DNA from 2 places in the Pantoea sp. App145 genome. Region 1 is predicted to be linked to the other one. Evidence: predicted binding sites of a transcription regulator. Region 1 holds the regulator's gene; the other holds the start of a gene.
The links. The regulator ArgR, encoded in region 1, controls arginine synthesis, uptake and breakdown. The targets are predictions, from matches to a motif close to ANTGAATAAAAATACANT.
Positions count from the first base shown of each region.

Region 2: the regulator ArgR is predicted to act here: its motif matches at 3,080-3,097, upstream of argF (ornithine carbamoyltransferase).

Region 1 covers NZ_CP133290.1:3,276,395-3,284,440, forward strand. Annotated here, with positions in the region: gene aaeB (p-hydroxybenzoic acid efflux pump subunit AaeB) at 1-1,828, shown strand, start outside; gene RCF31_RS15075 (barstar family protein) at 2,003-2,272, shown strand; gene yhcN (peroxide/acid stress response protein YhcN) at 2,331-2,594, opposite strand; gene RCF31_RS15085 (YdgH/BhsA/McbA-like domain containing protein) at 2,694-2,966, opposite strand; gene yhcN (peroxide/acid stress response protein YhcN) at 3,055-3,318, opposite strand; gene argR (transcriptional regulator ArgR) at 3,809-4,279, opposite strand; gene mdh (malate dehydrogenase) at 4,710-5,645, shown strand; gene mscM (miniconductance mechanosensitive channel MscM) at 5,679-8,046, opposite strand, start outside.
Region 2 covers NZ_CP133290.1:2,191,823-2,199,868, forward strand. Annotated here, with positions in the region: gene RCF31_RS10065 (valine--tRNA ligase) at 1-1,141, shown strand, start outside; gene RCF31_RS10070 (GNAT family N-acetyltransferase) at 1,210-1,713, shown strand; gene miaE (tRNA isopentenyl-2-thiomethyl-A-37 hydroxylase MiaE) at 1,719-2,480, opposite strand; gene rraB (ribonuclease E inhibitor RraB) at 2,538-2,957, opposite strand; gene argF (ornithine carbamoyltransferase) at 3,122-4,129, shown strand; gene pyrB (aspartate carbamoyltransferase) at 4,373-5,308, shown strand; gene pyrI (aspartate carbamoyltransferase regulatory subunit) at 5,322-5,786, shown strand; gene ridA (2-iminobutanoate/2-iminopropanoate deaminase) at 5,868-6,254, shown strand; gene RCF31_RS10105 (beta-N-acetylhexosaminidase) at 6,300-8,046, opposite strand, start outside.

The sequences.
Region 1 (8,046 bases):
TGGCACCGCCTTTGCCGCCGGGGGGGATCCCTACTCCGGCGCGCTGCGTTACCGCGGCATTCTGCGTATTATCGGCACCTTCATCGGCTGTATTGCGGCTCTGACCATTATGATCGCGACAGTGCGTGCGCCCGTAGTGATGCTGCTGTTGTGCTGCCTGTGGGCCGGGCTTTGCGTCTGGCTCTCTTCACTGATCAAAGTCGAAAATTCCTATGCCCTCGGTCTGGCTGGCTACACTGCGCTGATTATTGTCGTCACCGCCGATGCCAGCGGGGGGCTGACGCTGGCACCGCAGTTTGCGGTGGAACGTTGCAGCGAAATCGTACTGGGTATTCTCTGCGCCATTCTGGCGGACATGATTTTCTCACCGCGATCGATTAAAAAAGTCATCGACCAGGAAGTGGATGCGTTGCTGGTGGCACAGTACAAATTGCTGCAACTGTGCGTTGCTCACGGTGATAAAGACGAAGTCGATAGAGCCTGGAGCGCGCTGGTACGCCGTACCACCGCATTAAACAGCATGCGCAGCCAACTGATGATGGAATCATCGCGCTGGCAGAACAGCAACCGTCGTTTGCAGATGCTGAACACGCTGTCGTTAACGCTGATTACCCAGGCGGCCGAAACCTTCCTGATCCAGAATTCACGTGCGGATTATATTCCGCCGCAATATCGCCTGTTGATCGAGAAAGAAGTCAGCAGCGTTGATGATGTCCACAAGCGTATGAAGATTATGCGTCGGGTGATTGGTGTCAGCAGTAAAACCTCGCCACTGACGCTGGCCAGTTGGGTTGGGGCCGCGACTGAATATCTGCTGTTGATTAATGGTGTGAAAAGTAACAGCCGTATCACCACGCTGGAAGAGGGCATCCTTGAACGTGAAGTGGTGATTCAGGCCCGCTCTGCCGAAACCCATCATGCGATGATTAACGGCGTGCGCACTTTCGTCGCTACCGCGCTTGGCTCGCTGTTCTGGCTCTATACCGGCTGGACTTCCGGTAGCGGTTGTATGGTGATGCTGGCGGTAATCACCGCACTGGCGATGCGTATGCCAAACCCGCTGATGATGGCGAAAGACTTTTTGTACGGTATGACTGTCGCGGTACCACTGGGTGCGCTGTACTTTATCTACATTATGCCAGCCACTCAGCAAAGCATGTTGCTGCTGTGTATTGCCATTGGTTTGCTGGGCTTTATTGGCGGCATCTTCGTGCAGCGCCGTCAAATCGGCACGCTCGGGGCGCTGATCGGTACGATTAACGTGCTGGTGCTCGATAACCCGATGAAGTTTGAGTTCAACGTGTTTCTCGATAACGCACTTGGTCAGGTCATTGGCTGTTTTGTGGCGATGATGGTGATTCTGCTGATTCGCGACAAATCGAAAGAACGTACCGGACGTAAGCTGCTCAACCGCTTTATGTATGCGGCCGTGTCGGCCATGACCACTAACCAGGTACGTCGCCGGGAAAACCATCTGCCCGCGCTGTATCAGCAATTGTTCCTGCTGCTCAACCTGTTCCCGGGTGATATTAATAAATACCGTATCGCCCTGACGCTGATTATTGGTCATCAGCGCTTACGCAATGCGGAAGTCCCCATCAATGCTGATTTGTCGGCTTACCACCGTCAGCTGCGAGCCACTGCAGACCAGGTTATTTCGACGCGCAGTGATGATAAACGGCGCGTCTATTTTGAGCGGTTATTGCAGGAGCTGGATATCTACCAGGAAAAACTCCAACAATATGCGGCACCAGGCAGCGTGACCGAGCCAGTGAAACGGTTAGCCGCTATGCTGAGTAAGTACCGCAACACATTGATTCAAATCTAAAATGAGCCGCCGCGTTTATCGCGCGGCCCGTTGTCACAAAACCTCCGGATAATGCCATCTATACTTTCCTGACAGGATGCAAACTGGCGGGAGAAGCAGGGATGTCCCCTTCTTTTGCCGCGACGCATTCATTTCATCGCTTTAATCAGTAGTGGCACAGAGAGGATCGTCATGATGAGAATCGAACGTTTTGATTTCGATGAAATCGTCGATCAGGCGCACTTTTTCCGGCAGTTCAGCGACCGTTTTGCGTTGGCGGATTTGGCGATTATTGATCTGGACGATCTCTGGGAAGCGGTGACCGGCGATCAACTGCCGTTGCCGCTGGAGATTGAATTTATTCACTTAGGAAAGGGACAGAAGCGCCGTTATGGCGCGTTGATTCTGTTGTTTGATGAAGCAGAAGAGGAGCTGGAAGGGCAGCTCCGCTTTAATGTGAAGTAACCACAAAAAGGGCCCCGGCGAGCGGGGCCAAAGGGTTCGTCAAGCAGTTGACGAGGAATTACTTATACAGTTCAGCAGTAATGTGGTAATTGTCGCCAGTGCGGGCTTCAATCACTTTATAAGCGCTGGCACCCTGTTCATCGGCTTTCTGCGACAGCTGAGCACGATAATCCATAGGCGCACCGGCAGTACCACTGATAGTCACTGTCCCCGCAGGCTGCATAGTCTGAGCCTGTTCTGCTGTGACCAGCTGTGCGGCAGACGCACCAAAAGCGAGGACAGAGAGCAGGCTGGCAGTTGCGATGGTTGTTTTGATTTTCATTATATTCTCCTTTAGCAATCAACAACCTGCGGTGATAAGTGGGAGCGGGTCGTCGATTTCTATCCTGGCGCCCGCAGGCGCCGGATAGTCAGTTAGCAATTATTTGTACAGTTCAGCAGTGACGTGGTAGGTGTCATTCTGATTGTTTTCAATAATGCGGTAGTGGCTGGCACCCTGAGCATCCGCTTTGGCTGACAGCTCCTGACGGATATTCATCTGGTCGCCATCACGACCACTTACGCTGATGGTTTGGTTCAGCGGTTGCAGATTCATGCTGTCTGCCTGTTCGTTAGTGATCAGGTTGGCAGCGCTGGCACCGAAAGAAAGAATGGAGGCCAGGCTCAGAACTGCGATAGATAATTTGGTTTTCATGATTCACTCTCCTGAATTTTGTCTGGCAACCTGAGCGCAACTGCGTCTCAAATGGGTTGCCGTTCATACTTGTCTTGTTTCAGCAAACTTATTTATAAAGTTCAGCGGTAGCGTGATAGGTGTTGTCATTACGCGCTTCAATCACGCGATAAGCTTTAGCACCTTGCTGGTCTGCTTTTTCACTCAGCTGCTGATGGATATCCATCGGCGAACCGGCAGTGCCGCTGACACTGATGGTGCCGGCCGGTTGCAGATTCATGGCCTGATCGGCATTGATAGAATCTGCGGCGAAAGCACCAAATGACAGGGCAGATAGAACGCTCAGGGTTGCGATAGTAGTTTTAACTTTCATGATTATTTCCTCGTCTTCTGTTTTTTCTCTTTTTATTCACTGTGATTTGCATCACGAAACAAGTATAGATCTAATCACCCATGAAATTAATATTCAGCTAATAATGTTTGGTTGTTATTCTTTATCCTTATGACAACTTTTAATAACTGAGTGTTATAAAAAACGCCTGGTTTCTGTCCAATGACTGTTAATTACATGTAAAAACAAAGGTCTATGTCATTTTATCTTTCTGTGCGAAATATCCCGGTTGATCCAGCTGGCTGATACGCAGTGAGTGGGCAATACAGCTGATGTTGGTATGTAAAGCAGTGTAAAATAGCGCGAAAGGTTAAGCAGGCTAAAAGGTCCTACCAATCATCCAGAGGGGTGAGAACTGACGGGAATATGCTTAATGCATTGTTTCCTGAGCATTTTGGCTAAAGTGCGACGGCTGGAGGGGGAGATGGCAGGATTGTTACCGGCAGGTAATCTGCCGGTAGCAGGCAGGGTTTTATAGCTCTTGTTCGAATAAAACCAGGATAGCGTCGTGCAGTTGCTTCACGGTAAAGCTACGCGCGGGGGTAATAAAGATGGTGTCATCACCGGCGATGGTGCCGAGGATGCCTTCCGCCTTGCCGAGAGAATCCAGCAGACGGGCAATCAGCTGTGCGGCGCCAGGACTGGTATGAATCACCACCAACGCATCGTTATAGTCGATATCCAGCACCAGGTTTTTCAGCGGGCTGGTGGTGGTGGGGACACCCAATTCGGCTGGCAGACAATACACCATCTCCATTTTCGCGTTGCGGGTACGCACTGCACCGAACTTAGTCAGCATACGAGAAACTTTTGACTGGTTGATATTCTCGAAGCCGTCTTCCTGCAGCGCCTGCACAATTTCACCCTGAGAGCTGAATTTCTCTTCTTTCAATAGGGCCTTGAACGCCTTGATCAGGTCGTCCTGTTTAGATGGGTTTCGCATAGGTTACCAATAAAAAGAGGGATGCATCGGGCAACAGGCCCGTAGCAGATAAATTATTATGCATTTAAATGAATTTTTATGCAATAAACCAGGTGAGAATTTCGCCGGGAAAACCTGCGGGGCGGCGATCATAACAGAGATTTCCCGCTGCGCCAAAATCGCGGGGTGGCACGCAAAAGCGAAGGTTGCAATGTTGTTATATTATTGAAGTGGTAACAACAAAATGACTGATCATTGCCGACCCCTGTCTTCTGGCTGCGACTTATGATCATTCAGGCGACTTCTGAAGTGTGGATGTCTCGGGAGCCGAATTGCGGCGTCAGTGTTTATAGCGCGACGGGCCTTGTCGCTATCGCCTGAGAAGTTGATTACACTCGTAACCTGATGGAAACCCGGCATATCTCTGCCCCACCTTAATAAGGAGTCCAGGATGAAAGTTGCCGTTCTCGGTGCCGCTGGTGGTATTGGCCAGGCGCTTGCACTGCTGCTCAAGACCCAATTACCCGCAGGTTCAGCTCTCTCGCTCTATGACATCGCCCCGGTAACACCGGGTGTGGCTGTGGATCTCAGCCATATTCCCACCGCAGTGAAAGTTGAGGGTTTCAGTGGTGAAGATGCCACGCCCGCACTGAAGGGAGCCGATGTGGTGCTGATCTCCGCCGGAGTGGCACGTAAACCCGGCATGGATCGCGCCGACCTCTTTAACGTTAACGCAGGCATTGTCCGCAACCTGATTGAACAGGTGGCGAGCACTGCACCAAAAGCCCTGATTGGCGTTATCACCAACCCGGTTAACACCACGGTCGCGATTGCGGCGGAAGTGCTGAAGAAAGCCGGGGTATATGATAAGAACCGCCTGTTTGGCGTCACCACCCTGGATATTATTCGTGGCAATACTTTTGTCGCGGCGTTAAAGGGCAAACAGCCGGGCGAGATTGACGTGCCGGTGGTGGGTGGCCATTCGGGCGTCACTATTCTGCCGCTGCTATCGCAGGTAAAAGGCGTCAGCTTCAGCGAGCAGGAAGTCGCGGATTTGACCAAACGGATTCAAAACGCCGGCACTGAAGTGGTGGAAGCCAAGGCAGGTGGCGGTTCTGCGACGCTATCGATGGGGCAAGCGGCCGCGCGCTTTGGTCTGTCGCTGGTACGAGCCATGCAGGGCGAAGCCAATGTTGTGGAATGTGCTTATGTGGAAGGGGATGGTGAATACGCCCGATTCTTCTCACAGCCGCTGCTGCTGGGCAAAAACGGCATCGTTGAACGGCGACCGCTCGGGCCGCTCAGCGCTTTTGAGCAGCAGGCATTGATCGGCATGCTGGATACGCTGAAAAAAGATATCGCCCAGGGCGAGGAGTTTGTGAAATAACCTGCAGCGGCGCGATTTGTCGCGCCGCTACTTTTATAACCCACCTGATTTAAAATTCCGCGCCGCAGGTGCGCCATTGCTGGCCGGCGTCTTCTTGCCCAGCGTTTCCATACGCACCTGGAAAGGCGGGAAAGGCATTTCAATGCCGTGCGCGGCGAAACCATGCAGAATCAACTGATGCAGCTCATGACGCAGCGGCATGCGATGCCCCATTTCGGCGGCATAGACGCGCAGCTCAAACAGTTGAATCCCCTGTTGCAGATCGACGAGAAAAACATCGGGTGCAGGCATATCCAGCACATACGTACAGCGCTCTGCCGCCTGTTTAAGCAGGTTTGTTACCTCTGCGCTGTTCACCCCGGCGGGTGCAGGAATGGTCAGCACGACGCGTGTGACAGAGTCGGACAGCGACCAGTTAACGAACTGCTCAGTAATAAAAGCCTTATTCGGCACGATGATTTCTTTACGGTCCCAGTCGGTAATGGTGGTCGCACGGGTATTAATACGCGTGATACTGCCGGTGAGATCGCGGATGGTGACGGTATCGCCAATACGAATCGGCTTTTCGAACAGGATGATCAGGCCGGAAATAAAGTTGGCAAAGATTTCCTGTAAACCAAAACCAAGACCCACACCGAGTGCGGCGACCAGCCATTGCAACTTCGCCCATTCGATACCAATCATGGAGAAGCCAATCAGGCCACCGATCAGCATCAGCACATATTTGGTCAGGGTGGTGATGGCATAGCCAGTACCGGGCGTCAGATTCAGGTGCTGTAACAGCGCCAGCTCCAGTAGCGCTGGCATGTTACGTACCAGCTGGGTAGTGATAATCAGCACCAGTATGGCGATCAGGACCGAGCCGAGGGTAATCGGCTGGATGCTCTCCACCCCCTGAATCGTGGTACTGACATCCCACAGGCGGATATTTTCCAGAAAACCGAACGCCGAGTGAATTTCTGACCACAGCACAATCACTGACACCAGCGCAATTAATGTCAGAAGGGAGCGCACCAGACGCAGCGACTGAGCGCTGATGGCATCGAGATCGATAATCGGTTCGTCTGCTTCTGGCGCTTCGCTACTCCCGGCGGGCTGATCCTTCTCCTCTTCGCTACGAGCGCGGTTTGCCAGCATATCGGCACGGCGCTGACGGGCGCGATCAAAAGCGATACGGCGACGCTGAATCAGCATCCAGCGGCGGATAATGTGGTAAATCACCAGCAGGAAGAACCAGATGCCAACGGACGTTTCCAGACGCGCCAGCAGCGCCTGCGCAGTCGCCAGATAGCCGATGCAGGAGGCGAAGGCGGCGACCAGCGGGATGGCGATCATCAGGTTCCACAGGATGCGATTGACGAAGTTATCGCCGTTACCTTCTTTATCCAGATATAGCGGAATACCTGCACGTTTCAGGCTGACGGTGACAATGCTCAATGCGCCGCAAATCAGGATGAAGCACAACCGCCCCAGCGTTGATGAGAACTCACGGTCCTCCAGATTAGCGAAGGCAATCAACAGCATGATCAGCGGCACAATCAGGCCGACGCTGAGTGAGTAATAACGCATCGCGCGCGCCACCCGCGTGTGCGGCCAGCGGAAATGCACCACAAACAGGCCATTTGGGCGGGCAAACGAGGCACTGATCATAAATGCCCACAGCAGCGGCAATGTGGCGGTAATACCGTCGCCGATCGCTACCGCTATCGGGTAGGGCCAGGCTTCCTGCAATCCATAACCCAGTGCAGCCCAGAGCACCGGTATCGGTACGGCCACCAGAATTGACCAGAACACCGTGCGCAGCGTCAGGCTGAATTGATCCTGTGTGACCTTGCCAACTTTGCTGGCGGCACGCGCCAGAAACGCATGGTAATGACGGCGCGTGCTGATGCTAAACCCAACCAGTAGCAGTGCACCCATGATTGGCAGCACTGTTTCTTTGCTGGTAAACATCATGGCCAGCGCTTTACCTAACTGGCCCAACGTATCGAGCGATAGCAGGCGTCCCAGCGACTGTGCCACATCCACCGGGAAATTCAGGTCAACGGTACTGACGTCAGCCGTCCAGAACAGATAGCGATGTGTGGCGTCGCGCACTTCAGCTAGTGCATCCTGCAACTGGGTATTGGAGACTTTAAGTTTGGTAATTTCCAGAATCAGCGTATCGCAACCGGAAATTAATGAGTTGAGTAACTCGCGCTGAGTTTTCAGCTGAGCTTCGAGGATGCGGCTCTGCTCGCTGGTAAAGGGCGTGCCATCATCCTGCTTCTCTTTACGCAGCGTCTGCTGGCGCTCAAGCAAATCCTCATAACGCAGCCGCTGGACACGTAACTGGCCCATCTCGTTATCAATCTGCTGCGATTTCGGCACATCTGGCAGACGCGCGACCTGGGCGCGCAGC
Region 2 (8,046 bases), 1.1 Mb from region 1:
TTCGCTGGAAGATCTGCTGGAAAAACGCACCGGTAACATGATGCAGCCGCAGCTGGCGGATAAGATCCGCAAACGTACCGAGAAGCAATTCCCGGACGGCATCGTGCCATCAGGCACCGACGCCCTGCGCTTTACCCTGGCAGCGCTGGCTTCAACCGGCCGTGACATCAACTGGGATATGAAGCGCCTGGAAGGCTACCGCAACTTCTGTAACAAGCTGTGGAACGCCAGCCGCTTTGTGCTGATGAACACCGAAGAGCAGGATTGTGGTCAGAACGGCGGCGAAATGAAGCTGTCGCTGGCGGACCGCTGGATCCTGACCGAGTTCAACAGCACGGTGAAAGCCTATCGTGAAGCGCTGGACAGCTATCGTTTCGATATCGCGGCGAACCTGCTGTACGACTTCACCTGGAACCAGTTCTGTGACTGGTATCTGGAGCTGACCAAGCCAGTGATGAACAGCGGCAGCGAAGCGGAACTGCGCGGTACGCGTAACACGCTGGTCACCGTGCTGGAAGCGTTGCTGCGCCTGGCGCACCCGATTATTCCGTTTATCACCGAAACCATCTGGCAGCGTGTTAAAGGCCTGAAAAATATCAGCGACGATACCATCATGCTGCAACCGTTCCCTCAGTACGATGCGGCGAAAGAAGATGCCGTAGCCAAAGCGGATATCGAGTGGATGAAGCAGGCGATTGTTGCGGTACGTAATATCCGTGCGGAAATGAACATCGCACTGAGCAAGCCGCTGGATGTGCTGCTGCGTGATTGCTCCCCTGCGGCGCTGCGTCGCGTGGAGGAGAACCGCAACTTCCTGTCGCGTCTGGCGCGCCTGGAAAGCCTGACCATTCTGCCTGCGGGCGAGAAAGGCCCGGTATCGGTGACCAAGATCGTTGAAGGCGCGGAGCTGCTGATCCCGATGGCGGATCTGGTCAACAAAGACGCGGAGCTGGATCGTCTGGCGAAAGAGCTGACCAAGCTTGATGTTGAGATCGAGAAGATCCAGACCAAGCTGGCAAACGAAGGCTTTGTCGCCCGCGCACCGGAAGCGGTGGTGGCGAAAGAGCGCGAGCGCGCAGCGGAACTGGAACAATCGAAAGCAAAACTGATTGAACAGCAAGGCGTGATTGCGGCATTGTAAGCGTTTCAGGCCAACTGCTTAACCGAAGCCGGGCACTGCCCGGCTTTTTTATATCGGATGAGATGATAATGACCACCGTCACCCCACTGGATCTTCAGGTGCGCCCGATTACTGCTGCCGATAATCCGCTGATTGCGCAGGTAATTCGCGCGGTGTCTGCCGAGTTCGGTCTGACCGCGGACAAAGGCTATACCGTGTCCGATCCCAACCTGGATCGTCTGTTTGAATTGTATAGCGAGGCGAACAGCGCCTACTGGATTGTTGAACATCAGGGCAAGGTGCTGGGCGGGGGCGGCGTGGCACCACTGGCATGCAGTGCGCCGGATATTTGTGAATTGCAGAAAATGTACTTTATGCCGGAAGTGCGCGGCTTCGGCCTGGCGCGGGATTTGGCACTGCGCGCGATGGATTACGCACGCCAGCAGGGGTTTCGCCGCTGTTATCTGGAAACCACCGGCAGCCTGACACGTGCCATTAAGTTATATGAATCGCTCGGTTTTACGCTGATTGAAGAAGCGCTGGGCTGCACCGGGCATGTGGATTGTGAGGTACGCATGCTGCGTACCCTGTAACGACATCAAAACACCGGCACGCCGCTATGAAAACGCAGCTCCGTATCCGGTGCGCTGATTAGCCGCCCTTCTGCCTCACCAATGGCGCGCACGCGTGGTGCAATATCCTTCGGGGAGATCTGCGCCGCCAGCGCCAGATAATCCTGGTAATGACGCGCCTCTGAACGCAGCAGTGAGATGTAGAATTTCTCCAGTTGCTCATCCAGATACGGTGCCAGGCTGGCAAAACGTTCGCAGGAACGCGCTTCGATGTAAGCACCACAAATCAGCTTATCCACCAGCGTATCCGGTTCATGCGTGGTGACCTCGCGCAGCAATCCCTTCGCGTAGCGGCTGGCAGTGATTTTGCGATACGGCAGACCACGCGCCTGCATGATTTCCCATACCTGATAAAAATGATGCAGCTCTTCTTTGATCAGCAGCACCATCTTTTCCACCAGATCATCCGCCCACGGCAGTTCATTGCGCACGATGATGCTTTTGGTCAGATTCTTATGGGCGTTGATAAAGTTGCTGTCTTGATTTTCACCAAAGATGAAATCTTCATAAGGCTGTAGCCACGCCAGAATGGCGTCACCACTGGGCTTATCCGCAACATATTTGCGAATCAGCCAGACGGCGGTCTGTGCCGCTTTTAACTCGCACACCATATGATCGGTCAGCAGCAACGTCAGATTTTCTGGTTTGCGCGCTTCATCAATCCACGCCTGCGGCGTGCGGCAATGTAGAAACTGATGGATAGGTGCTAATAGCGGGGCGTAATTCATGAATGTCTTTATCTGCGGGAGAAAAATACGGGCAGCAACATGGCCGCCCGTTCATGCTTAGTGACGCACACCGTCGTCTTCATCATCAATGAAGTCGCCGTCATCATCTTCGTCTTCCGCGTCCGGGTCTTCGAAGTAGGTGCCCCAGCCGTCGTAATCGACGTTGTATTTACCCGCCAGGTTCACCAGTTGCTCAACCTGCGCATCGATCAGTTCGGGTTTCAGAGCCGCTTCGCTCAGAATATCGACACACATCACCGTGCTGCCATCTTCCAGCTCCAGCTCCTCCGGCTCGGTGACTTCGTAGCCCAGCTTGAAGGCATCAACCGCCGCTTTTTCCAGCGAGTCAAAATTGTTGCAGGAGAGATGATGCTCGATGGTGTAGAGCGCATCCGGATCGCTGCCATCTTCCAGTAATTCATCAATGATCAACCGCGTCTCTTCGCGTTGTTCTTCCAGCAATGCTTCGTATGCCATGGTGATGTCCTCAAAATGTTCGGCAATGAATGCAATTATTTTCCCACACTGCCTCGCGCGCCACTACTCAAAACACAAAGTTTCTTAACGCTGGGGTTGAAAATGCATATTCATCCGGTTAGATTGAATTTTAATTCATTTATGATGATCACACGGAGAGCTGTATGAGTCAGCTGAATCAACGTCATTTCCTGAGATTGCTGGATTTCACCCCAGCAGAAATTGATTACCTGTTAAGCCTTGCCGGTGAATTAAAACACGCAAAGAAAAACGCCAGCGAAACGCAGTACCTGAAAGGTAAAAACATCGCGCTCATCTTCGAAAAAGACTCGACCCGTACCCGTTGCTCTTTCGAAGTTGCCGCTTACGACCAGGGTGCTAACGTCACTTACCTCGGCCCGAGCGGCAGCCAGATCGGCCATAAAGAGTCGATGAAAGATACCGCGCGCGTGCTGGGCCGCATGTATGACGGCATCCAGTATCGTGGCTACGGCCAGGCGCTGGTGGAAACCCTTGCCGAATACGCCGGCGTACCGGTATGGAACGGGCTGACCACCGAATTCCACCCAACACAGCTGCTGGCCGATCTCCTCACCATGCAGGAACATTTGCCGCAGAAATCCCTGAGCGAAATGACGCTGGTGTACGTCGGTGACGCACGCAACAACATGGGTAACAGCATGCTGGAAGCGGCAGCGCTGGTCGGGCTGGATCTGCGTCTGGTCGCACCAAAAGGCTGCTGGCCAGAAGAACAACTGGTGGAGCAATGTCGTGTGGCGGCACAGAAAACCGGTGGCAAAATTACCCTGACGGAAGATATCGCCGACGGCGTACAGGGTGCCGATTTCATCTACACTGACGTATGGGTATCGATGGGGGAAGACAAATCAGTATGGGCCGATCGTATCGCCCTGCTGCGCCCGTATCAGGTCAACAGCGCGATGCTGGCGCTGACCGGCAATCCGCAGGTCAAATTCCTGCACTGCCTGCCCGCCTTCCACGACGATCAAACCACCCTCGGACACCAGATGGCCGAGCAGTACGGTCTGCATGACGGCATGGAAGTCAGCAATGACGTGTTTGAGTCGGAACACAGCATCGTATTTGATCAGGCAGAGAACCGTATGCACACCATCAAAGCGGTGATGGTCGCCACGCTGGGGCAGCCGTAACAGCCGTCAGGGCAAACGTTTACCTCACCGCGATTTTTGCTTGATGCAAATCAGTGAATGCGTATAATGCGCCACAATTTGCCGGGAGGAAGCATGCAACAGCGCAGCGCACAATTTGACGCTCCATTACGCCAGAAAGCTGGCGGCGCACCTGTTTCTTTCCGTCATCAATCGATCGCAAAAAAAGCCCCTTAAGCAGGGGCTTTTTTTTGTCCGTCATCCGGCAGCGCAGAGGAGAGAGCTATGGCCAACCCGCTATATCGTAAGCACATTATTTCTATCAACGATCTCAGTCGCGACGAGCTTGAGCTGGTACTGCATACCGCTGCGCAGTTGAAAGCGCACCCACAGCCAGAACTACTGAAGCACAACGTGATTGCCAGCTGCTTCTTTGAAGCCTCGACCCGCACCCGCCTGTCGTTCGAAACCGCCATCCATCGCCTCGGTGCCTCGGTGGTGGGTTTTGCTGATGGCAGCAACACCTCGCTCGGTAAAAAGGGCGAAACCCTCGCCGATACCATCTCGGTGATTGGCACCTATGTTGATGCCATCGTGATGCGCCATCCACAGGAAGGGGCTGCTCGCCTTGCGACCGAGTTTTCCGGCGGCGTGCCGATTCTTAATGCCGGTGACGGTGCCAACCAGCATCCGACCCAAACCCTGTTGGACCTGTTCACCATCCGCGAAACCCAGAGTCGCCTGGATAACCTGAATGTGGCGATGGTCGGTGACCTGAAATATGGCCGTACCGTGCATTCCCTGACTCAGGCACTGGCGAAATTCGACGGCAACCGCTTCTTCTTTATCGCCCCTGATGCGCTGGCAATGCCGTCTTACATCACCGATATGCTGGATGAGCGGAACATCAGCTGGTCACGTCATGACAGTATCGAAGAAGTGCTGCCGCAGCTGGATATCCTGTACATGACGCGCGTGCAGAAAGAGCGTCTTGACCCGTCGGAATACGCCAACGTTAAGGCCCAGTTCATCCTGCGCGCCAGCGACCTGGTAGGGGCACGCGACAATATGAAGGTGCTGCATCCACTGCCCCGCATTGATGAGATCACCACCGACGTCGATAGCACACCACACGCCTGGTATTTCCAGCAGGCTGGTAATGGCATCTTCGCCCGCCAGGCGCTGCTGGCGCTGGTCCTGAATCGCGACCTGGCCCTGTAAGGAGGAAAACAGCATGACACACGATAACAAATTGCAGGTTGAAGCCATCAAACGCGGCACGGTGATTGACCATATCCCGGCGCAGGTTGGCTTTAAGTTACTGTCGCTGTTTCGCCTGACGGAAACCGATCAACGCATCACCATCGGTTTGAATCTGCCTTCCGGCGAAATGGGACGTAAGGATCTGATCAAGATCGAAAACACTTTCCTGACCGACGATCAGATCAACCAGCTGGCGGTGTATGCGCCGCATGCCACCGTCAACCGCATCGACGAGTATGAAGTGGTGGCGAAGATCGCCCCGACTTTACCGGATCGTATCGAGCGCGTGCTCACCTGCCCGAACGGCAACTGTATCAGCCGCAGTGAACCGGTGTTCTCCAGTTTTGCGGTGAAAAAGCGCGACAATGAAGTGCATCTGAAGTGCAAATATTGCGAGAAAGAGTTCGCGCACCACGTGGTGCTCGGTCACTGGTAATCGTCGGCTGCGTCCCTATAATGGGTCGATATTTTCACGTCGCGGGCAGTGGCTGGCGGCGCACTTTCTTAAGGAGAAACAATGTCTCGCGAAATCAGTACTGAAAAAGCACCGGCAGCGATTGGTCCGTATGTACAGGGCGTGGATCTCGGCAGCATGATCATCACCTCCGGCCAGATTCCGGTGGATCCGCAAACCGGCGCAGTCGCGGAAGATGTTTCCGCTCAGGCGCGTCAGTCGCTGGACAACGTGAAGGCGATTGTTGAAGCCGCTGGCCTGAAAGTGGGTGATATCGTAAAAACCACGGTGTTCGTGAAAGATCTGAACGATTTCGCCACCGTTAACGCCACCTATGAAGCCTTTTTCACCGAACACAACGCCAGCTTCCCGGCACGCTCCTGCGTAGAAGTCGCTCGTCTGCCGAAAGACGTGAAGATTGAGATCGAAGCGATCGCGATTCGTCGTTGATCCCTTGTCGTAGCGGCGCGATTTATCGCGCCGCTACATCCGTTGTTATTTGAAAGAACGTAGCAGTTTTTCCAACGGTCTCACTAAAGCCAGTACCGTTTCATCCTGCACCAGCGCAGCCGCATCCAGTTTTGCCTGCATCTGCGCCACTTCGCCTGCGCCATACGCCTGATTACGCTGCAACGTCGCCACTAAATCCAGCCCGAGACGACTCAGCTCAGCTACCTGCTGCACCTGCGATTGCAACGCGTGTAACTGATAGTTATGCAGCGTCAGCGGCATTACCCGGTCGCAATTGCTCAACCAGCGTTGTAACTGCTGGCGAATAGCGTTGGCGGCCTGATGGTTTTCGCGATTGGCAATCAACGCATCGACCTGTTGATCCAGCAAACGTATCGCTTCACTCTCCGCAGGTAGCACGTCGGCCAGCCGGTTCAGTGGTTCGAAATAGTTGTAGTGCCCCGCCTGGAATTTCAGATGCTGGCGCGTGTAATATTGCGCCGGTTCCAGCACTTCGCTCAGCACGCGCAGCGGGGTGATATCGGTACTGTTGGCCAAACGCATCATCTGCACTTCCGCCTGCCGGTATTGTTGTAACCCTACCGACACGGTGCTCCAGCGATCGATAGCACGCAGACGCTGGTACATATTGTCGCTGTCGTTCACATCAGCGGCAGACCACAGCCGCTCGGCCACGACAAAAGTACGCGGCCACAGTTTGGTATCAATAATCTGGCTGTTGACGTTTTCTGCCCATAACGCCGCTTCGCCGCCCAGCAGATTTTCGCTGAGCTGCTGGGTTGTCGGCAGCGACGGAGCGATGCCCGCCGGTACCTGCGCCAGGCGGCTACCTTCCGTGGGATAACGCACGTTACCCACCAGCATATAACCGGTCAGGTTGTTTTCCGTCAGCGTCACCACCGGCTGCACTTCTCCCATCCAGCTATCGACACGGAACGTCACCTCCCCGGGCGATAACCAGTCAACCTGGCTGACCAGACGCCGTGCTTTGCCGTTGAAGTCGATAAACCCACGCCAGCCCTCTTTGCCGTCAATCAGGGTGAAGCTGCCCTGTACCGCACTGCCCTTCAGACGCGGCAGGGTGAATTGCCAGCTCTGCGCCTGTTCACCCGGTTGCAGCTGATCCTGCCCATTTAACCCCTGGGGGAAAGGTTCGTTGCGGTAGTGATAAGCCGCAGGCTGCGGTTGGTCAAGATAGAAGCCGGTCGAGAGGATACCGCGATAGCCATTTTTCACCACCTCGCCCAGCGCATCCTGCCCCTGCCATGACTGGATCAGAATGCTATGCGGCAGGGAGGGATGATAGATTTCGTCCCAGCCCACCATCTGCCGCTGGTGGGCTTCGAGGATTTTTTCCACCCGCTGATTAAACCACGCCTGCAAAGCATGGGCGTCTTTCAGGCCATGATCGCGCATAAACTGCTGAATCTTTGGGGAATCATTCCACTGCGTGGGATCAACTTCATCGCCGCCAATATGCAGGTAAGGATCCGGGAAGATCGCCGCTACCTCCCCCACCAGCGTATTAATAAAGTTGAAGACTTCTTCATTACTCGGATCGAGCAGCGGCTTAAACACCCCCCAGCCGCGCTTCATCGTATAAGGTCCCGGTGCGCTCATCAGCTCTGGCATCGCCACCGCAATGGCCGACGCATGACCTGGCAGATCGATTTCCGGCACCACGCGGATACCGCGTTGCGTGGCGTATTGCACCACATCGCGCATATCCTGCTGCGTGTAGTAGCGACCATCGCTGGCTTTCTCCTGCAAC